Regions from separate parts of the Peribacillus sp. B2I2 genome, predicted to be linked through region 1. Evidence: riboswitches for the same ligand, from Rfam matches in the RefSeq annotation. Region 1 holds a riboswitch; each other region holds the start of a gene.
What was found. Region 1 has a riboswitch for cyclic di-AMP ahead of ABIE66_RS04845 (APC family permease). Riboswitches for the same ligand answer to the same signal wherever they lie in the genome.
Positions count from the first base shown of each region.

Region 2: it holds a riboswitch for cyclic di-AMP, as region 1 does, so the genes downstream of both, ABIE66_RS01320 (cation:dicarboxylate symporter family transporter) here and ABIE66_RS04845 (APC family permease) in region 1, are expected to answer to the same signal.
Region 3: it holds a riboswitch for cyclic di-AMP, as region 1 does, so the genes downstream of both, ABIE66_RS23780 (TrkH family potassium uptake protein) here and ABIE66_RS04845 (APC family permease) in region 1, are expected to answer to the same signal.

Region 1 covers NZ_JBGCCB010000001.1:958,186-965,951, reverse strand. Annotated here, with positions in the region: gene ABIE66_RS04865 (bile acid:sodium symporter family protein) at 1-637, shown strand, start outside; gene ABIE66_RS04860 (NADPH-dependent FMN reductase) at 754-1,299, shown strand; gene ABIE66_RS04855 (glucose 1-dehydrogenase) at 1,428-2,213, opposite strand; gene ABIE66_RS04850 (RhaT/GlcU family sugar-proton symporter) at 2,229-3,083, opposite strand; gene ABIE66_RS04845 (APC family permease) at 3,606-5,432, opposite strand; cyclic di-AMP (ydaO/yuaA leader) riboswitch at 5,572-5,721, opposite strand; gene ABIE66_RS04840 (GtrA family protein) at 6,141-6,596, opposite strand; gene ABIE66_RS04835 (glycosyltransferase family 2 protein) at 6,556-7,578, opposite strand; gene ABIE66_RS04830 (DUF6044 family protein) at 7,594-7,766, opposite strand, start outside.
Region 2 covers NZ_JBGCCB010000001.1:241,111-248,876, forward strand. Annotated here, with positions in the region: gene ABIE66_RS01295 (efflux RND transporter permease subunit) at 1-1,167, opposite strand, end outside; gene ABIE66_RS01300 (TetR/AcrR family transcriptional regulator) at 1,358-2,236, shown strand; gene ABIE66_RS01305 (YegS/Rv2252/BmrU family lipid kinase) at 2,408-3,301, shown strand; gene ABIE66_RS01310 (hypothetical protein) at 3,430-4,092, shown strand; gene ABIE66_RS01315 (efflux RND transporter periplasmic adaptor subunit) at 4,108-5,370, shown strand; cyclic di-AMP (ydaO/yuaA leader) riboswitch at 5,568-5,718, shown strand; gene ABIE66_RS01320 (cation:dicarboxylate symporter family transporter) at 5,890-7,149, shown strand; gene ABIE66_RS01325 (class I SAM-dependent methyltransferase) at 7,132-7,713, opposite strand; gene ABIE66_RS01330 (class I SAM-dependent methyltransferase) at 7,619-7,766, opposite strand, start outside.
Region 3 covers NZ_JBGCCB010000001.1:4,783,500-4,791,265, reverse strand. Annotated here, with positions in the region: gene ABIE66_RS23810 (PadR family transcriptional regulator) at 1-181, opposite strand, end outside; partial or broken gene ABIE66_RS23805 (class I SAM-dependent methyltransferase) at 419-1,039, shown strand; gene ABIE66_RS23800 (hypothetical protein) at 1,121-1,360, opposite strand; gene ABIE66_RS23795 (class I SAM-dependent methyltransferase) at 1,635-2,339, shown strand; gene ABIE66_RS23790 (STAS domain-containing protein) at 2,766-3,599, shown strand; gene ABIE66_RS23785 (potassium channel family protein) at 3,743-4,399, opposite strand; gene ABIE66_RS23780 (TrkH family potassium uptake protein) at 4,423-5,760, opposite strand; cyclic di-AMP (ydaO/yuaA leader) riboswitch at 5,929-6,071, opposite strand; gene ABIE66_RS23775 (hypothetical protein) at 6,405-6,596, shown strand; gene ABIE66_RS23770 (MFS transporter) at 6,999-7,766, shown strand, end outside.

The sequences.
Region 1 (7,766 bases):
TGTCACTAGTATGATTTGGGTATCGATGTATAAAGGGAATGCCGCACTTGCCCTAACCATCATCTTAATCGACACCCTTCTCTCACCATTCATCGTTCCTTACAGTGTTTCCCTTTTTGGAGGCGGTTCAATCGAAATGGATTCGGGGTCGATGGTGAAAGGATTAATCGGGATGGTTGTTCTTCCGTCCCTTCTTGCCATGTTCTTGAATCAGATTACAAAAGGGAAGATACCATATATACTATCCCCCCGCTTAGCTCCATTTTCCAAGATAAGCGTTGGAATCGTAGTCATATTGAACAGTTCAAAAATTGCGCCCTATTTAACACATTTCGACAAGAAATTAATGATCATGTCCTTCTTGGTTTTGTTCATCGCTGCTTCAGGCTATGCCCTTTCTTGGATGGTCGGTGCATGTTTAAAATGGGAAAAGGGGGACATCATCACCTTGACATTTACAGGCGGTATGCGAAATATCAGTGCAGGAGCCGTTCTTGCAACCACCTATTTTCCTGCTGCCGTCGCGGTACCAGTTGTACTTGGCATGCTGTTTCAACAAATGCTTGCTTCCTTTTTTGGCTATGTAATGGAGAAGCATTACCATCACGTTGTGAATGAGGGGCGATCCGCCGAATGATTATTTCCTAAGCATCCTTTTTCCCTTTCATTTACATTCCAATTATAATAAGTAAGTGGAACATATTTACATGATTATCCATTATCCATTACATATTATAATTGGAGGTATTGAAGATGAAAGTTGTTGCAATAGTGGGAAGTATCCGTAAAGAATCTTACAACCTTAAGCTTGCCAAATATATTCAAACTAGATATCAAGATCGGTTTGAACTCGAAATCTTAAACATTCGGGATTTACCTTTTTATGATCAAGATATTGAAAATGATCCTCCATTAGTTGTAAAAGAATTTAAAAGCAAAGTGGCCGAAGCAGATGCAGTCTTGTGGGTAACACCAGAATACAATGGTACGATTCCAGGTGTATTGGGCAATGCAATCGATTGGTTATCACGTGTCGATAAAGTCTTGATTGGCAGACCTTCATGGATCATGGGTGCATCAATGGGGCAATTAGGTACGGTTAAAGCTCAATTGCATTTGCGTGAAATCCTATTCGCATTAGGCATCTCCTCCCCACTCCTTCCCGGGAATGAAGTATATGTTGGAGCCGTTCATGACAAAATCGATAACGAAGGCAGTCTTACACATGAGTCGACTGTCCAGTTTATAGATACTGTCGTTGATAACTTCATTAGCTGGTATAATCATCATACTCGTTAATGCTTTTTAACAAGAATCCCAGCAGGGTCCAATCCTGCTGGGATTCTTGTTGCATCATTTCATAAATGAGGGAATCAACTAGCAGTGTTCCTGCTAGATGTAATCCTGCTTTTTCCAAGCAGATACTTTCATCCTCTTCCCGCTTGGAATGAAGGGTATTTTGTCATACCGCCGTCAGCGAAGAGAGTGATGCCCGTTACATAACTGGATTCTGAAGATGCAAGCCATACAGCAACCGCGGCAATTTCCTCAGGCTTTCCGATATAACCCATCGGAATCATGCTTTCCAGATCCTTTTTCTTTTCGGGATCTTCAAGCTTGTCGGCATTTATTGGCGTGGCGATAGCTCCAGGACCAATGCTATTCACACGGATCCCTTTTGGTGCATATTCAAGAGCCAAGGTTTCCGTAAGCAACTTCACACCACCCTTGCTTGCCGCGTAGTGAACGAATAAAGGCCAGGGAATCATCTCATGTACACTGGACATGTTTATCACATTCCCTTTAATATCGTTCTCTACAAAATACTTGATGGCTTCACGGCAGCCTAAGAAATTACCGGTTAAGTTTGTATCGATTACCCTATTCCAGTCGCTTAACGGCATCTCGTGAGATGGAACAGGGTTTTCTATACCTGCATTATTGATGAATATATCGAGTTTCCCGAACTTCTTTATCGCTGATTGAACCAGGTTAATCACATCTTCTTCAACGGTGACATCGCCTTTCACTGCGATAACTTCCCCGCCATTGGTTTTGATCTCTTCCAATACACTATCCGCTTCCTCTGATTTTGTGCGATAGTTAACGACTACCTTTGCCTTTTCCTGAGCAAAGCGAATGGCCATCGCTTTTCCTAAACCAGTGGATGAACCGGTTATAACAACGACCTTACCCTCTAAATCTGTATACATTTAATCACCCTCCAATTAACTTTTTGCCAATCCAAGCATAATCCCAGCTATGATAATCAAGATAATTCCAATGCCGATTCCAATTAGTTGGCGCTTCGTTTTCTTTTCACGTAAAATGATGATCCCGCCGATAGTTGATATGACAATGCCCATTTGAGAAAGGGAAAAACTCGTAGCCACTCCAACACGGGGCTGGGATATGAATAGAAACATGTTCCCTGCTGCCCATATCAGTCCCGGAATGATATTGCGAATCGTATACTTGTTAAACGGCTTATGTTTAAAGGTCAATAATAGACCGCCTATCACCATCCCGATCGCTTGAGGGAACAACGCTGACCAGCCATCAACATCAAAAAGACGGGCCACGACCACATAGACCAAATAACCGAATGTCGAGATGAGGAGAATAACAATTCCTTTCTTCAAGTTTCCCGATTTGCCTTCTTTTGATTCTTTATCTTCCAAGGAGGTCAAAACAATTCCTATAATAATGAAAACCAATGCCAAAACGCCTAAAATGACCGCTTTCATTGTAGACCATTCGTGAAAAACAATGACCCCAAATAAAGTGGTTGAAATGAGCTGCAATCCAGTTGATATCGGCATCGTTTTGGAAACACCCATTAAATCGATGCTCTTAAGCTGATTAGCTTGTCCCACGGCCCAAAACAATCCAGAAACGACCCCGACACCAAATACCAATAGGGATAACTTAATATCGGCAAAAATATAAACACCAATTGAGAAAATCAAGGCGCCAATCGTTGTACCTAATGTTTGACTGTAAGGTCCTCCCCCCAGTTTCACATTAAATAGAACGATGCTTCCCCAGAATAATGCCGGCAAGAGAGCTAATAATATATCCATCTTAAACCCCCATATATGTAAGTTCCAATCTATAGCGAAAATTTCATTAAGTCTTCTTTTTAATATGTTCGCATTATTTAAATTGAACCTTGGTAATTTTATGAAGTGTTCAAAAACCACCCTTCCGTTCCAATGTCCAACTTACAGAACACTTGACTCTCTGTAAGTTTCTAGGGTGAAAATAAAAAGAAGCAAACCCTATCAAGGTTTGCTCAGCTTGTCGACAAAAGGGAGTTCGGAATGGTCTCATCCCTAACTATGATTTATTAAAATGGTCTTTACTGTTTTATGAAACCCCCAATAGATTGAAGAAATTTGCGACACTCCTGCCGAATAACTGGCTAGACGAGCACCAGAAACGCTTGCGGCGAGGTGGCTTGGCATACAGTCGGCGGGATAGGGAGCGGATTTCTGAAAACAACTGGAACGTTTTTTAAAGAAAAAAACTGTAGGCAAATTCGCTTTCTTCGAATTTACCTACAGTCTGAGCAAACCTGATCAAGGTCTGCTTCTATTCTTAAATTACTTCTTCAAATGATATGGCACTGTCGTAATAACTACATTTCTTCTATAAAGTAAGTAGGCACGGATCAGTAAACTTGATTGGTTATGAAGAATATTGTGCCATCCCTTCTTCGGAATGAATTGCGGGATGATCACTGTAACTTTATAGTTAGATTCACTCGCCTTATGTTCAACTGTATCCACAAACTTAGTTAATGGCTGAATGATGCTTCTGTAATAAGAGTTCAGTGTGACGAGTCTAACATCAGGCTGCCACTTTTTCCATTTTTCTTCGAATTTCTTTTCATCTTCTCTTTCAAAAGCAACATAAACGGCAATGATCTGATTTGCTGAAAGAGATTTAGCATAATTTAAGGAATTCTCAACCACATGAGTTATACCCGCCACAGGGACAAGAATGATATTCCCTTCTATTGGTAAGATGGGCTCACAAGTTGTAATCCTCAGTTGGTCACCAACTGCTTCATAATGCTTTCTTATTCGATGAAAAATTAAAATGATGATTGGTAAAAAAATCAAAACAGACCATACCTGCGTAAATTTGGTTAAAAAGAATATCATCGTGACGACCAGGCTAATAATGGCACCAATTGAATTAATGGTTAATTTAACCACCCAGCCTTTTGGCTTTTCGCGGAGCCATTTAACGATCATCCCGGTCTGGGACAGCGTAAATGGTATAAATACCCCTACAGCATAAAGGGGAATTAGATTTTCTGTATGTCCTTTAAATGCGACTATTAAGATGATGGACGCAAGCCCCAGTATGATAATTCCATTGGAATATCCTAATCGGTCCCCTCTAATCGTAAACGCCCTTGGTATGAATTTATCCTTTGCAAGATTTACCGCAAGCAGCGGGAATGCCGAATAGCCAGTATTTGCGGCCAGTATCAAGATCAATGCAGTCGTACCTTGAATGAAGAAATACATGAAATTCCGTCCAAAGATTTCTTCAGCAATCTGCGAGACGACCGTGACCTCTGCGCTGGGAACAATGCTTAAATAATAGGCTAAGAATACGATTCCCGAAAATAATACAGCTAGTAAGGACCCCATCGCTATTAAAGTTTTTGCAGCATTATTCGGGGCTGGATCTTTAAAGTTCGGGATCGCATTGGAAATCGCTTCGACTCCTGTCAATGCGGAGCTGCCTGATGCAAATGCTCTTAGCAGTATAAATAAACTAATGCCCGCTACCGGGGTCCCAATTGGCGCGTGCAATTCCGGTGAAACTCCACCTGTCAAGATCTGGTATATTCCTACACCAATCAAGATGAACAATGCTAAAACGAATAGGTACACCGGATAGGCCAAAACAGAGGCCGACTCCGTAACCCCCCTAAGATTTAGGATGGTAAGTAGAATGACGAAAATGATGGCTATGCCGACATTATATGAATGCAGGCCTGGAAAAGCGGACGTGATGGCATCCGTTCCTGCAGAAACACTTACAGCGACAGTTAATATATAATCGACCAATAAGGATCCTCCAGCTATCAACCCTGGATTGATGCCTAAATTCTTTTTTGAAACCACATAGGCTCCCCCGCCATGGGGATAGGCAAAAATGATTTGTGTATAGGACAAGATCAAGGCCGTTAACAGGATCAATACCCCGATTGCTATCGGGATTGAATACCAGAATGCCGCGGCACCGACCGTGATGAGAACGATCAATATTTGTTCCGGTCCATAAGCAACCGAAGACAATGCATCAGAAGATAGGATGGCCAAAGCCTTAGTTTTGTTTAGCTTTTGCTCGCCAAGTGCATTTGATTTTAAAGGTCTCCCTATCAAGAACCTCTTTATAGAAGATAACATCAAGTATTCACCACCATATTTTAGTTATAAATTTATGTTCCCCCAGTTATTGCAAAAAACAAGACGAAATAGAAAAATGCCTACAAGTCATAGCTAAATAGACCTGTAGACATCAATTTTTTTGTCTGACAAGCTCCACCTTCCTTCTCATATAACGCTTACGAGGTTAGCTGTCGGATTCGGACCTAAGAGTAGCCCTACCTTTACCTTGAAAGGATTCACCCCTTGGATTGAAAAACAATCCCTATAACGGGTCCCCCGTACCATAAGGTTTAAGCGATTTAGAAATATGAAACTGTTGATTATCATACTCCCGTGAAATGGAAAAGTAAATGAAAATTTTACACGGAAAAAGAATAATTTATTGTTAGTGAGGTTTTGTTCATGACGTATATTACATAAGTCATCAAAACAAATGATTGAAGGAAGGAAAGAGGTGAATGACATGTCTAAAAAAGAAGAAAAAAACAAATAATATCTGATGAAAATTTTCAGGTCAAAGCATTAACGGATCAATGAACAATATGGCGGTCCACAAAAGGAAAAATCATCAGCCACCGGAGACAGCGAAAAACGAAACTGAATACCTTTCTAGTCAATCAACTAATTCGCTTTCCCACTAAACAGATCTGCCCCCGTTTGGATAGTCAACTTTAATTTCCATCCAATCAGAGGGCATTATTCATTATTCCCAATGATCCACTCTAATTAGTTCCTTCCTTCTTGAATTGGTCTCAAATTACTTTTCTTAAAGACAAAGTATTTCTGGCCAATATAGTTAAGTACTGTATAAAAGATTGTTCCAATGAGTACAGCCACATTTTGCTGTATGGATAAATGAACGAATCCTTCCATCGATTCTGCAATGGCCTGTCCTAAAGAATAAGCGGCGGAATAACAAATCAGGATGACGCAAAAGAAACGGGCAACTCCTCTCCGCAAGTCTATATCGCTTTTAAAGGTAAATGTCCTGTTCAACAGAAAACTCGTTACAGCTCCCGTACCATTGCCGAAAAAGGTGGAGATCCAGTAAGATAAATCAAGAACATTCATGAGAAAAAGCATGATGGAAAGTCCAACCGCTGTATTGACTATTCCAACCAATAAAAAGCGGATAAAGGAATTAGTGTGTTTTAGATAGTTTTTCAATACTGTTCCGTTCATTGTCTAGTTGCTCCCGTTTTGTTAAATCGAGCGGATTAAATAGATCCAGATCAACAATATATTTAGGCCGGCGTTTGGATTCATTATATATTTTACCGATATATTCCCCAATCAAGCCGACAGCAATCAACTGCAGTCCACCGATCAACCATATGGAGGTAATTAATGAGGTCCAGCCCGTTTCGGTCTGTCCATAAAACTTTAACCATAAAAAGTATGACCCAAAGAGTAAGCTAATGAAAAAGGAAAGACATCCTAGCCATAATACAAGCCGGATCGGCGTAACTGAAAAAGAAGTAATGCCATCAAGCGCAAAGGCAACCATCTTCTTTAATGGATACTTCGTTTCCCCAGCCAATCTTTCTTTTCTGTCATAATAAACAGAGTCCGTCTTGAACCCAATGAGCGGGACGATTCCCCGTAAAAAAAGATTCGTTTCTTCAAACTGTTCCAGCTCCACGATCGCCCTTTTGCTCATTAGCCGGAAATCGGCATGATTATAGATAAGGTTAACCCCCATCTTGTTCATCAATTTATAAAAACCAGTTGCAGATGTTCGTTTAAAAAATGAATCAAGGTCCCTTTTCTGGCGGACACCATATACAATTTCACAACCTTCATTGAATTTCCGAATGAATTCAGGGATGACTTGAATATCATCCTGCAAATCTGCATCAATGGAAATCACACAATCCGAGGCTTCATTGGCTGTAAACATTCCTGCCAGAAGTGCATTTTGATGACCTGCATTCCGGGAAAGCTTTAGCCCACGAACAAATTCATTGTTAATCGTTTCTTTATAAATGATCTTCCATGTTTGATCTTTGCTTCCATCATCAACCAATAGAATTTTACTTTTATCGGATACAACTTTTTCTTCGACTAAACCCCTCACCAATCCACAAAGTTGGGAAATGGTATCCTGCAAAACGCTTTCTTCGTTATAACAAGGTACAACAATCGTTACTATCGGTGAATTCACAATATTCCCCCCTTTTCACGTGACTCTGTATAAATGAATTTTCCAGATACTTCCTTTCTTTGTGAAAATCCTTTCTAGTACCAACCCGTTTTCCTTCGCATTGTTGATTGGTATAGCAGAAAATATATACTTGCCACCTAACCCTTTATACGCATCGACATTAAGTTCCAAATTTTCCAGCTCTTTCT
Region 2 (7,766 bases), 720 kb from region 1:
AATCGAAATGACGGAAATGAGAGTCGTTTTAAAGTTCCTAAGGAACAGCATGATAACAATGACGGCAAACAGACAGCCGAAGAGTGCCTTGCTGATCATGGTTTCAACAGAATCTTTGATCGGTTTGGCTTGATCAAGCGTAGTATGTACACTTACGCCTTTAAATTCTTCTTTGAAATTCGAAACTTCTTTATTTACTTCGTCAACGATCGCAACTGTATCGGCATCAGGTGATCTTGTAACCTGGATTCCAATCGATTCGCTACCATTTGTTCTTGATATCGACTCAGCCTTACCGGTGATTTTAACATCGGCAATGTCTGATAATTTGACATTTTGCAGTTGGGCAGTAGCCGGTGCCATTTCAGGAGATAATTGATTGGTTTCAGGTACGGTTTGTGTTGGCGTTCCTGTTTTAGAGCCACCCGTTAAAGGTATCTTTATATTTTTCAAGTCTTTTAATGTGGAGATGTTTCCATCCACAACGATCGTTTTTTCTTTATCATCAAAGTTATATATACCAAGTGGCATGTTGACGTTTGCTGCCTGGATTACCTTCTTTACGGTGTCTTCATCGAGCCCGTATTGAGCCATCTTTTCTTGATCGAATATAAGACTGCCTTCATATACTTGTTGTCCGGAAATTGATACGGATGTTACGCCGTCAACTCCTTCAAGTTTAGGTACTAACACTTCTTCGACATTTTTAGTAAGGGCAGGTAAATCCGAATCCTTATCTGTTACACTAAGTGCAACAACAGGAAAAGCGTTTAATTCCAATTTGGATACGCTTGGGTCATCCACTCCTTCAGGCAATTCTAATTTCTCTAATGCTTCTTTCACTTCTTTTACAGCGTCATCCATATTAGTATCATAATCGTATTGTAATTGGATGGAAGACACATTAGCCATGGAAGACGAACTGACTAATTCGACTCCTGATAAATTCGTGACTTTCTGCTCTATCTGGTCTGTGAGTTTATCTGCCACTTCTTCAGGTGCAGCTCCGGGGTATACAGTGGAGATGCTTATTAAAGGAGTCGAGATGTTTGGAATGGTTTCTTGTTTCATGTTTAAACCGGAGTATAAACCCGCTCCAACGATGATGATCGTAAGTAACCAGATTGCCAATTTATTCTTTAAGGAAAATTTAATTATTGAATTCAAACTTGTACCCTCCATACTTAAAATTGTGACTAGTCGGTCATAAACTCAAATATATAGTATATGGATTATGATTGCAACAGATAATATTCGTGAGTTTTATCGTTGTGATTCCAAGGGTTTTGGGATACAATTTGGAAGAAGTGACTGAGCGGTCATAAGTGAACAATCTTTAAGAGATAGGATGAATTTGATGAATGAAAAACATAAGATGATCATAGATAAGTCTGTAGAGCTTTTCGCGGAGAAAGGCTATCATGCTACATCCGTTCAGGAAATTGCTGAAAAATGTGGGATAGCAAAGGGGTCTTTTTATAATTATTTTAAATCGAAGGAAGAATTATTAGTCTCCATTTTTAAATATTATTATGAAGCGTTGACGGACTCTTTACTTGACCTTGAGCTGGATGCTTCATTATCAAGTAAAGATAAGTTTTTAAGGCAAATCACTGTTCATATTGAGCATGTGACGGGAAATACCAACTTAATCAAAATGATGATGCAGGAACAAATGATTCATATCAGCAAAGAACTAGATAGATTTTTACATTATATCCATGAAGAGGGCATGATTTGGTTCAAGCGTAAAATCATTGAGTTATACCCAGGACTTTCGGCTGACCTTCTGCCGGATTGCACAATAATGTTAGATTCACTTTTCAAAGGATATATCGGAATATTAATCAGGAAAAAAAATGCTTTCGAAGTGGAATTGTTACCTAACTTCATTTTGAATCGGATGGATTCGATTATCGCAAGCCTGCAGATCATGGATGATCCATTATTGAAACAATTTCCTTTACACGAATGCTCACTGAGGGATTTGAGCCCAAAAGAGGAAATCCATTCAATCATAAGCAGGATGCTTGAAGTGGAAACACGTAAGGAAGAAGGAATGGAAACAAATAAATATACGGAAGCTCTAAAGGTGATCCAAGAAGAGTTTTCGAAAGTGAGGCCAAGTCCCATTATCTTGGAAAGTCTTTTGTTATTTTTGGAAAAAAATGAAAAAAGAAGTCACTTATGTTCAAAGCTTATCTTGACGATGAAGGAATATTTGACGAATATATGAAGGCTTTACTGAAAAGGGGCGTATAGCCTCTTTTTACTTTTGATATGACTTAGATTTCAAGCCATATGAATTTTTCCATTTGATAATGATTGAGTTTCAAAAGCGGGGGTTAGGGAAAAGTATAAGTAGCAGGAAGAAGATAATTCTTTCATTAATATGGGGGGCTAGATCATGAGATGGAAAAAGGGAATGCTGATTTATAACAAAAATGCTGGAAATGGTAAACTCGAAAGGAATCTTGAGGCATGTCTTCCAGTTATAGCTCCTCATATTGATGAGTTCCTCATTCTACAAACGAAGGAAAAAGGCGATGCATCTCGTTTTTGCTCGGAATATGGTGAAGACATGGATGTAGTTTTCGTATTAGGAGGGGATGGAACTGTACATGAGTGTGTAAACGGCCTTTCACCGCTGGAGAAGCGGCCATTACTTGGGATTTTACCTGGAGGGACTTGCAATGACTTCTCCAGAACATTGAATATTCCTCAAAATGTTCGTCAAGCTGCAGAAGCAATAGTAAATGGCAAGGTTCGTTCAATTGATATCGGGCAGGCCAATAACGATTATTTTTCTAATTTTTGGGGAGTTGGACTTATTTCTGAAGCTTCAAGCAATATTGATGAGCAGGAAAAAAACAGATTCGGAAAGATAGGGTATTTATTAAGTGCGGTAAGGACGATTGGTGATAGTGCCCCCTTTCCCTATAAACTTGAATATGATGGGAATTTAATTGAAGGGAAAGCAATCATGATTTTGGTCTTGAATGGATGTTTTATCGGTACTAATTTATTGCCGTTTCCCATGGTTAGTCCAGACGATGGGCTCTTTGGCGTTGCCATCTTGGAGAACGCAAACCTTGGTGCATTTTTGGAAATAATAGCGATGAAACGTTCATGGACAGAAAATCTGAGCTCGGAAGCTGGAGTGACATATGTGCAGGCCAGTACCCTGACTATTGAATCCAAGAGGCCACTTGATGTGGATATGGATGGAGAGAACTATAGCCAAACACCTACTCGAATTAAAGTCCTTGACCATCATTTATCAGTATTAATTCCCAATTAGAGGGAGATTAATTATAGAGGGTAAGGATTATGTGTTTTTTTTGTTTCAATCATTCCTTATTTCTGCATTTGTTTCCAAAATAAGATAAAATATAGGGTGATATATCATTTTTTGCAGGAGGAACACATATGGTGTACCAGGTCAGATTGTTAAAGGGCATTTTAGAGCCTAATCGGAGTCGTTATCAGCTGCAAAATGCAGAGGCAGTCACACGACTTGGTTGGAAATTACTATTTTTATATCTTCTTAGTCTTTTAGTATTTGCTATTGAGGGGTATTTTGGCATTGGATCTGAATCATTTTCAAAAGAAATCACGAAGATGGGTGTTAATGAATTTGAAGCAGGAAAGTTGCTGATATTGAGCGGCAATATAATAGCAGGCATAATCCACCCTTCCATATACATATTTTTATCAGCTCTATTCTTTTGGATCGTTACGGATATCCCGTACATAAAAATAGTCATCGTTCAAATGATCATTTTTGGTTTGCAATTGGTGGAAAAAATATTATTGATTCCTCTATTCGTATTAATGGATATAGGCAACGATGCCAATCCTTTTTCTTTAGGAATCATCAGTCAGTATTTTCTCAGAAGTGATTACTTTATTCACTTTTTCAGCGAAATCACCATTTTTCAATTTCTTATTATTGCCCTGCAATATTTTTATTTAAAGGAATTTTCAGAACGAAATAATTATTTGATCTTTTTAATGATTGTTCTATTCTATCTGGCCACTTGGTTTGTTAAAGCCTTTTTAGCATATATCCAAGTGGGCGTATTTGTATAAGGCGGGGTGAAAAGAATGAGCGGGAAATGGAAAATAGCAGCGGTCTCTATTGCGTCGACTGTTTTGATAACCGTTAACTTATACCTTATTGAAAAAAAGGAAAGCAAAGTGGAACGAACTGTTTTCGTGGAAAACTGGACAATGGTAAAAAAAGATACAATTACGGATACCATTCAAACGAATGGTGTAATTAAACCTTTGGAAGAGTATGATATCTATTTCGATACCAAGAAGAATGATTTTAAGAAATTCCTTGTAAAAGAAGGTGATGTGGTAACGGCTGGCTCCTCGTTGTTTGAGTATACGGCAACCGAACTTGATGCGCTTAAAGCGAATGTAGAATCGGAGAAAGCTGCCGCTGAGGGAGAAATTGTAGGGATTGACCAATACTTAGGGAAGTTGAGGTCTTATCAAGGGACATTGACCCGTGATCCCGATAAGGCGGTCATTGATGATTCAGTGGAAAGAAACTTGAATATCGATATAACAACAAGCTCTTCAGACCTTATTAAAAGTAATATTGAGCAAGAATTGTACAAGCAGGAACTCGAAAAAAACAGTTTGAATGAAAAAGTTAAAATGCTTGATGCTAAATTAAGGTCTATTGAGGAGCAGTCCAGCGCGATTGTGACGACGAGTGAGGCTGATGGTGTAGTTAAGAATATCAATGAAAACCTGAATAATCCCATTATATCCATTGTTTCGACAAATATGGCAATTGAAGGTGATTTCTCCGAAGAGGAGATGAAAAAGGCTGAAGTGGGCATGACTATAAAAGCAAGTTCTTCTGACTCAAAAAAGACTTTGAAAGGAAAGATTGGCCGTATCCATTCCTATCCGGCAGAAGAGCCGTCCATAAAAAAAGATAACAGATTTCCATTTCAGGCTTTAATCGAACCTGAAGGTGAAGAAACCGAACCTTTGTTGGTGGGATCCAAAGTCAATCTTACTGTAATAACCAATGAGAAAGCGGGTGTACCCTCCATTCCTATAGAGGCAGTCCATTACAAAAAACAGCCGCATGTCTACAAGTTGACTAAAAAAGGCTTTGTGGATAAACACTACATCACAAAAGGACTTAAAGCTGAAGGAAAGCAAGAACTCATAAAGGGACCGTCCGTAGGTGACGTCATCCTATTAGAACCGAATAGGGTAGTGAAGAACCATTCTTATTTTATTACTCCAATTCAATTTGAAAAAGTGAAAACTAAAACTTATAAGAAATTCACCTCTAGGGAAAAAGTAAGATATCTGTTACTTGGCATTTTGGAAAAATAACTGCTTCTTTAATAAGAAGAGAGGTGCAATTTGGTATTATTTATATATCCATATAACTTATATGTATAAAATCGGGCAATGGAATTATAGGTACAATAGTCATTAAGGCAGAATATTCAGACATGTTTTAAGGTTTTTTCAAGAATGAATGCGAATAAATATTTACAGATTAACATTTTTAGTATAATATTTTATTATAAGTTAACTCGCTTAATCTTATTCCAAGAACGGGGGACCCATTATTGTGGATTTTATTATCCGCTAGGGGTGAATTCAGAAATGAAAGGGCATTTGTGTTTCCAATTCCTAACCCGACAGCTAACCTCGTCAGCGTCTTTAAGGGAACATGTGTGAATATTCACGCCAATAAGAAATCGACACATGAAGTGTCTTTTTTTTCGGCGTAAAGACAGAGTTTTTCAAAAAAAGAAAAATTACTTTCTTTTATTAGTATCTTGTTTCCCTTACCGAGACAAAATGTTTTTGCATCAAAGACTTTATGGAAGGTGAGGAAAGTATATGAAGAAATTTAAATTAAGTTTAGCTAGCCAAATTTTCATTGGTTTAATTCTAGGAATTATCGTGGGTGCCATTTTTTATGGTAATGAGACAGCTCAAAACTTTTTACAGCCATTCGGTGACATTTTCCTACGAATGATTAAAATGATTGTTGTGCCAATCATTGTATCAAGCCTTATCGTTGCTGTTGCGGGTGTAGGTGATTTGAAAGCAGTAGGTAAACTAGGTGCTAAATCACTATCATACTTTGTTGTGGTAACTATGATTGCGATTGCTGTTGGTTTAATTTCCGCGAATATCATTCAGCCTGGTGCTGGTGTAAATATGAATAATCTGGAACAAACTGATATCTCCACTTATGTTGATACAGCAGAAACTAAGCAGCATGAGTCGTTTGTAGATACACTTGTTCACATTGTGCCATCCAATCCAGTTAAAGCTATGGTAGAAGGCGATATGCTAGCGATCATTTTCTTCTCCGTATTGTTTGGGCTTAGTATTGCGGCTATCGGTGAAAAAGGTAAACCAGTATTCCGTTTCTTCCAAGGAACAGCTGAAGGAATGTTTTACCTAACAAATATGGTCATGAAATTCGCTCCAATCGGGGTATTTGCACTAATCGGTGTGACCATCTCCAAGTTCGGTCTGGAATCTTTAATTCCGTTAGGTAAGTTAGCGCTTTCTGTATACGGAACAATGATTTTCTTTGTAATTGTCATTCTGGGTCTTATTGCGAAATTTGTAGGATTCAATATCTTTACGTTGATTAAACTTCTAAAAGAAGAATTGATTCTTGCGTTCTCTACAGCAAGTTCAGAAGCTGTTCTTCCGAAAATCATGGAAAAAATGGAGAAAGCGGGATGTCCGAAACATATTGCTACATTTGTTATTCCGACTGGATACTCTTTTAACCTTGATGGTTCTACATTATACCAAGCGTTAGCAGCTATCTTCATCGCTCAAATGTACGGAATTGATTTAAGCGCGTATGAGCAAATTACGCTAATGCTAGTGTTAATGATCACGTCTAAGGGGATTGCTGGTGTACCAGGTGTATCTTTCGTAGTTCTTTTAGCGACATTAGGAACAGTTGGTATTCCTATTGAAGGTCTAGCATTTATTGCTGGTATCGACCGTATTCTTGATATGGGACGTACAGTAGTAAACGTTATTGGTAATTCACTTGCAGCAATCGTCATCTCTAAATGGGAAGGTCAATTCAACCCTCCTTCCGATAAAGAACTAGAACAAGTTTCTTAATGCAAAAAATCCAGAGTGATATGCCACTCTGGATTTTTTTTTGAATTTTAAAAAATGTACCTTATTTTTGAACATCCAGAAGCGGCAATCAGAAGGGAAAACGTTTACATCATCGCTTTCATGGAATAATTCACTTCTGTAAAAGGTCTCGATGACTGTAAACCCTGCTTCTTCAAGGCCATCAAGTACTTCAAGTTGTGTTGGGATATGGAGGTAAGTATCTTTTTGAGGTGTCTTTCCGAATGTGAAAATATCCCCAAACTCATAAAGCCTCTCATCTTGTTTACCTTCACACCAAATAATTTCCTCTTGTTCCCAGAAATTCATATAATATTCGTTTTTATCACGGTCGTGTGTTGTGAAAATGAAAATGCCTTCTGGTTTTAAAATACGATTGATTTCTTTTAAAGCTAATGTACGGTTTTTTCGCTGGGGAATTTTCATTAAACCATTAAAAGCGAAGATTGCTTTATCGAATGATGAATTGTTGAAAGGGAGTTTCGTTGCATCGCCAAGGATAAAGGGTATATCGGTTATATTCGTACGATATTTTTTCGGTTTCATGAAGCATGGCAGGTGTTATATCGAATCCCGTTATACTTTGAAATCCTTTTTTA
Region 3 (7,766 bases), 3.8 Mb from region 1:
TTTCCAGTCGTTTTAAGCTGGAATACATCGTAGCTTCCTTTATTTCATATTGCTCATTTGAACTCACATATATCAGTTTGCTGATTTCATAACCATATTTATCGCTACTTTGCAGGAGTTTTAGAATCATCGTATCTACATGTCCGCGAAGCAAGTCAGAGGATAGTTTACGTTCAACCAAATCCTCACCTCCTTTGGTATATCTTATAGTGTATTACTATGACAGTCAAGGTAATTTGTATAATATGGAGTGTGTCAGTTGGGGGCTTTATATTTGGAGGGTCGTTCTTAAACATGTCCGTTATCGCGGACCACTGCGTCGCATACTATTTTTAATTTTACTAATTTGCCAGATATAATATCCGCTTGGAAGGGATTTATTATGCTACATAGAAGAAGTATGTAAGGGGTGGGGATGTTGAATAATTCGTGGAATAAAGTGATTTATAAGTTTTGGTCGCCGATTTATGATAAAATCTTCAACTCTCATCTCTTTTTAGATGCCAGGAAAAGAATATTTGAAGAGATGCATTTTCATGATAATGCAAAGGTTCTGTTTGTAGGCGTAGGTACGGGTGCCGATTTGGAGTTGATCAAGAACCTTGACCTTGAGATAACGGCGATAGATCTATCAGCCGATATGCTAAAAAAAGCGATGGGGAAATATGAAAATACAACGATCAATTTCCTGGAGATGGATGCACAGAATATGGAATTCGATAATGAATCGTTTGACTAAGTAGTTGGAAGTTTGGTCCTTTCCGTCGTACCTGATGCCAATCAATGCCTTCAGGAAATGATCAGGGTTTTAAAAGGAGAGGGGAAAATAATACTATTTGATAAGTTCATTTCTAAAGATGAACGGCTTTCATTACCCAAAAAGGTTCTGAGACCCATCATTGGATTGTTAGGTACAGATATTGGCTTGCGGTTTGAGGACTTGTTCAGTAGACATGAAATGAATATGAAAATTGAAGAAGATCGACCGATCATGCTGAATGGAATGTACAGAAAGATAATCATCAGTAAACGGATATGACATGTAAAGACCTATAAAGGTGTGGAAACATTCTCGAAAATGAAAGGGCTCAACATGAAAACACTTAAGAAGTTTATATTCTTATAGATTTGGTAATCTGAATGATTTCCAGTCATCGTTCATATACTCTTCAATCTCACTTATTACGTCATCCATCATACCTTTTGTTTGTTTTTCCTTAGGTCGGCTTATATTAAAAGGATTTTTAAAAAGAAAAATTCCAATTAAGTCTTCTAAGTGTCCTTCTTTTCTATACAGCCTTACATATGGATCAGTCTGTTTATATAGGAAAACGTAAGCCTGATCCGCTGTAAAGTACATGTAATGATTGACATGTAAATAAAAATCCCCTGTCTCATCTATTATGGATATAGGACTGATCAACGGGTTATTAAGTAATGGTGGATAAATACTATCAGAAGGCAGTTAGAGCACATTCTTGATACCTTTAAATGCCAGTGGACATTATATAATCAACGGGTTCCAATAATGTGTGAACGCCATCCGTAACGCATTTTTGATGTAGCTGTTACATGGGCACCGACCGAAATCGATATAATTAAATGGTGGGGTTTAATGGAAAGAGGTGATGGTTTTGTCGGAGACGATTACAACCTATGAAGATCTATTGAACATGCTGGACTCGTTATTGCGTGAGCCCACTGCATTCTGGAATGGTTTTTATGAAGACCGTGAAAAAGGGATTCCCTTTTTCGGAAACCTCCCTGATGAGAATTTGGTTCAATACTTTGATAGTGGGTTACTTGGGTCAGGAAAGGTTCTTGAGCTTGGGTGCGGACCTGGAAGAAATGCTATTTACCTTGCTCAAAAGGGCTGTTCCGTTGATGCGGTGGATCTTTCAAAGGAAGCCTTGGAATGGGGGAAAGAACGAGCGGAAGAAAGCAAAGTGCACGTGAACTTCATTCAAAGGAATATATTTGAATTGGACATTGGGGAAGGGCAATATGACTTTGTATATGATTCAGGTTGTTTTCATCATATTGCTCCACATCGAAGGATCAATTATTTGGAGATGGTGAAAAAGGCGTTAAGGCCTAAGGGAATGTATTCGATTACTTGTTTTGTGGAAGGCGGCATATTGGGTGGTGCAGATATCTCGGATTGGGAGGTATATAGGCAAAGAAGCCTTAAAGGCGGATTAGGTTTTACTGAAGAAAAACTTAGAATGATCTTCAAGGATTTTGAAGTGGTGGAAATACGTAAAATGAGGAAAATGGAACAATCTGATGAAACCTTTGGGGTGCAGGGTTTATGGACCGCAATATTTATGAAAAGGTAATTCTCATAGTGTTAATTAGGTTATGTGGATAGTATAGCTCAATGTCACTGAACGGAGGATCTGGGATCAGGTCCTTTTTTACGTGATAAAGAAAAGGGGCAGGATGGCGGTGAATTTGTTAACAAAAAATAAAAATGGTAAACTATAACAAAAAAATACGATTTGGTGAATGCTGCTTTACCAGAATGATAGATGAATGTTCTTGCAGATTTTTTTTTTGAAAAATCAGTGGTTGTATGGTTTCAAAAACAGCTGGGAAGGTATATGGAATGAAGGGACCATTGGCATGGGATCTTAAGTATTGAAGCGGTTATCTTCGATGCTTCTTTTGTTGATAAAACGGTTAACTTTCAATACCCTGACAATGCTGATTCAGTCTTTAATAGCATTAGATATTATAAAAAAATTAAATAGGTGGAGGAGTTTATGCACAGAAATAAAGAACTATATTCCTTTTTATTAGGTGAGGCAGCTCAATTGACTGAGGATTGGTACGCAACATTGAATAAAAATGATAAGTCGGGGGTTTATAGCTCACCCGATCCCAAAGTGATTAAAAAACTGAAGCAACAAAATAATGAATTCCACTTACATTTCTTTCAGATATTTGTTACAGAGGAAAGGGAATTCTTTAAGCGTCTTGATGAGTGGATTGAAGATATCGGTCAGGATGAGCAGCATTTAAACACACCCATCTATTTTATATTGAGGGAGTTTTTTCGAACGCAAGAGCAATATCTGGATTACATTGACCGATTTGTGGGATTGCATGGAGATCGATATACACGGGAGGAAGTAAATTCCTGGTATCGGATAGTGGTCAAGGTGTTCAGTGAAGTGATGGAGAGGTTTACGGAAGCGAATCATAAATATGCCAATAAAATTATGAAAGCCCAACAGGCCACGATCGATGAATTGAGCACGCCCATCATTTCCCTTAAAGATAATACCGCGTTGCTTCCCCTGATAGGCGATATTGACACGACGAGGGGCATGTCCTTGCTTGAAAACACCTTACAAAAGTGCGCTGAAAAAAATGTCACCAGGCTTTTCATTGACCTATCGGGCGTTCATGCAATAGATAGTGCATCCGCCCACCAACTGTCTCAATTGATTGAATCCTTACATTTGATCGGAATTCATACAACCCTTTCAGGACTTCGGCCGGAAATAGCCATGACCGCCGTTAAGCTTCAACTGCCTTTTGATAAAGTGACGATAAAGTCCACTCTTGCCCAAGCGATCAGTACGATAAAATAATACATACATATACATGCCAAGGGTATGCTCGTTATAAATTTCAGCGAGAAGACCTCCATATGGCGGTCTTCTCGCATGTATAGGTGATGCTACATTCAAAATAGGTGGCGGGCTCCATAAGGCAAGAGCCGGAACCTGCCGGATTATTCAATATTTGCAAAGACGGCTAGGTCTTCTTTATTGCCAACGACCAAAAGCATATCTTTTTCATGGATATCCTGATCTGGTGACGGTGCTATGATAATTTCTCCGTTACTCACGATGGCAATGACGCTGATATTATATTTTGCGCGTAAATCAAGTTCCCTGAGGCTTTTTCCCTTCATGCTCATGGGGAGGATGATTTCCTCGATATTGTATTCTTTAGACAGCTCTATATAGTTCAGCATGTTAGGGAACAGGAGTTGATTCGCGACCCGTTCCCCCATATCCCTCTCAGGATAGATGACCCAGTCGGCACCAACTTTAGTGAGCACCTGACCGTGATTTTTATTAAGTGCTTTGGCAATGACCTTTTTGACCCCAAGCTCTTTTAAAAGCAAGGTAGTCAAAATGCTTGATTGCATATCATTTCCGATGGCTACGATGACACAATCGAAATTACGGATTCCGATGGATTTCAATGTCTCTTCTTCAGTGGTATCCGCCATGACTGCATGGGTAACGCTCAGTTCCGCATTCTCGACTCTTTCCTCGCTGATATCAATACCCAATACCTCTTGGCCAGCGGTATATAATCTATCTGCCACACTACTTCCGAATCTGCCTAAACCGATCACGGCATATTGTCGTTTTCCCATCATTTACACTCCTTCAGTTTTGGTTAACCAATCATGATTTTCCCTTTTGGATGACGGAAGGGATCTGGCTTACGCCTCATTGCGATGGCAAAGGCCAAAGTCAAAGGACCCACCCGGCCTGCAAACATCGTGAAAATGATAAGCATCCGGCCAACCGGTGATAATTCGGGAGTCAAACCCATTGAAAGTCCCACTGTGGCGAATGCTGAAGTGGCTTCAAATAAAATCATCAAGAAATCACTTCCGCTTTCTGTGATGGTCAGCAGAATGGAAATGATTGAAACGAGGAAGACCCCGATGAAAGTAACGGATAATGCTTTAAAGATGGTTTCATTCAAAATGCGGTGACGGAATAATACTACATCATCCTTTCCTTTAATCTGTGACCAAACCGTTCCAAGAAGCGTCGCAAATGTTGTTGTTTTAATCCCGCCGCCAGTCGATCCGGGTGAAGCCCCAACGAACATCAAGAAAATGATGAGCAGTAATGTAGGTTGAGTTAAATCAGGGATATTCAACGTATTGGAGCCTGCTGTCCTTGGTGAAACCGATTGAAATAAAGATGATAACGCTTTACCCATGAAAGATAAAGGCTGCAATGTTTTGGCATTACCGAACTCGAATAAAAAGATTAAAATTGCGCCTACGATTGTAAGGGTCAAGCTAGTCATCAGAACAACCTTCGTATGTACGGATAAACGATGGGTTTCACGATATTCGTATAGTTCATTCATTACGATAAAACCTATTCCGCCAAACGTGATGAGGAAGGCGACGGTAAGGGTTACGAATGGGTCCGATACATAAGGGGTCAAACTCCTGAATTCCCCCATTAAATCAAAGCCGGCGTTATTGAAATTCGATATGGAATGAAAAACCCCGTAATAGATCGCCTTGCCGACTGGCATGTCAAAAGAAAAGCGGATTGATAAGATAAGGGCACCCACGCCTTCAATGATGGCCGTGAAAATTAAAAGCCGTTTTACTAACTTGACTACACCTGCCATGGATAGATTATTTAAGGACTCCTGCAAGAGTAACCTGCCTTTTAAAGAAATCTTTTTGCCTAATAAGAAAAAGAAAAACGTGGCAAATGTCATGAACCCTAGGCCGCCTATCTGAATCAGTGTTAAGATGACCAACTCACCAAAGGTGGTGAAAGTCGTTCCCGTATCAACCACCACAAGCCCTGTTACACATGTAGCGGAGGTTGATGTGAATAAAGCATCCAGAAAAGAAAGGCCATTCCCATTTTCAGTCGAAATCGGCAGGGTCAGCAAATAGGCCCCAATAAGTATCAGGATGGCAAAGCCGAGTACAAGGATTTTTGGCGGATCCAATAAATTTTTTGCTTTTATCAAATGATCATCCCTACCTATAAAAATATTGTGTAAAACTTATGAAATCTTAACCATCAATCCTCTTTATAAATCTTTTTCAAAGCATAATAAAAAGACCTGCGAAAACATCGAAAGGCTTTTTTGTCACAAAAAGAGTGCAAAAAAAGCTCCCGAAATAGGCGGTCTTATGACCTCCTTCGCTTTAGCCGACGAAGTTAGCTGACGGGTAGGATGGCGAAAGAGCTGATCTCATCCCTTCTGCAAGGCAGAATTAACCCCAAATGATTGGGTCCTCCGTACTCAATTCCCTTGAGTTTTGGCCGAAATGCATTAAATTGATAAACGTATTCTACTCCCATCATTTAGCAGTTGTAAACCCCTAAAGTGTAAAAAAATATTTCTTTAACAAGACTGAAAATTTACGTTTTATTTACATTTTAAAAACGTATTGACAAATATTAGTTAGCACATTATGATAGGTTCGATTAAGGCGATTATGATGACCAACATCGATGTACTTTATTCAATACTTTCAAGCAGAACATGTCATTGCAAATCTATTTTCTAATATAAATAAATTATTTTTCTTTTGAAAATCATAAAGAAAAAAAGTATGGCATTCTTATTTAAAGGTTTCAAACATTTTATAAAAAAGGCGGGCAATTATGGAGAAGACGTTCAATAGATATGTTATTAACGCTACAGGCAAGGGTGGACAGACATATTTAACACAATGCCAGGATAAAGATGCACTTAGGAAATGGATAGCCGATCATGAGGATCAAATCATAATGAATGAGTTAAGGATAACGGATAAGAAAAAGAATCCGTTGTTAAAATTGTTTTCTCTAAGGTAAATCAACTGAAATTATGTCATCCTGTGTACTATCCGGGAACTAGAGCGAAAAATCCATAACTTGTTTTGCTTTTAAACTCATTTATTTTTGAATGAGTTTTTTTGCGTTGAAAATTATGACGTTTACACTATTAATACAATAATGTTAAAATTTAGAAAAATGATGAATCTGGATGTAATGAAGAGAAAGCAAATGGAATGACCACATATCAGAGAGCACCGTCAACTGGAAGGAGTAAGCATAAATTGAAGCAATTCTCCAGTATGGGAAGGGGATGCTGTGACGGGAACTTCCGTTATGGTGCGTAGTAACACCGCACTATTGATCTCGTCCCCCGAGAAGCCTTTCCTGGGGATGGGATTTTTTTATTGTTTATATTTCTTTTTCTAAGGAGGAGAAGCGTTGACATTAAAAAATTCATTAGTAGCTTGGAAATATCCTTCCATCCTATTGTGCGGGATCGGGATTTCCAACTTTGGTGCATGGGTTTATTTTATTGCACTTAATTTAATCGTGCTGGATATGACTGATTCAGCTTTAGCGGTAGCTGGACTTTATATCGTTAAACCGATGGCTGCCATATTTACGAATGTTTGGGCAGGCAGCGTGATCGACCGGATAAATAAGCGAAATCTAATGGTGGCACTTGACCTATTTCGAGCGGTATTCATAGCCTTGCTGCCATTGACTTCTTCTATTTGGGTCATCTACTCCCTTGTCTTCGTGATCAATATGGCAGGGGCCATGTTCGGAACGACATCAAGATCTTATATAACAAAATTAATACCCATTGAACAGAGGAAACGATTTAACTCGTTACGAAGCTTAATGGATTCTGGGGCTTTTTTGATTGGACCTGCGATAGCGGGTCTCCTTTTCTTGATCGGTACACCCGTTTTAGCCATTTACATTAACGCGGCTGCCTTATTATTATCCGGCATCATCACTCTATTCATGCCCGATCTTGAAAGGGAACGTTCCCTTGAACAATCCAGTCATTACCTGTCTTGGACCATCATGAAAAAGGATTGGGGCATCGTCATGGACTTCAGCCGGAAATTTTCCTATATCATGCTCATTTATTTCTTATTCAGCTGTATGGTAGTAATGGAAACGGCCATGGATTCCCAAGAAGCGGTGTTTGCCAAGGCCGTGCTCCTTTTGTCGGAC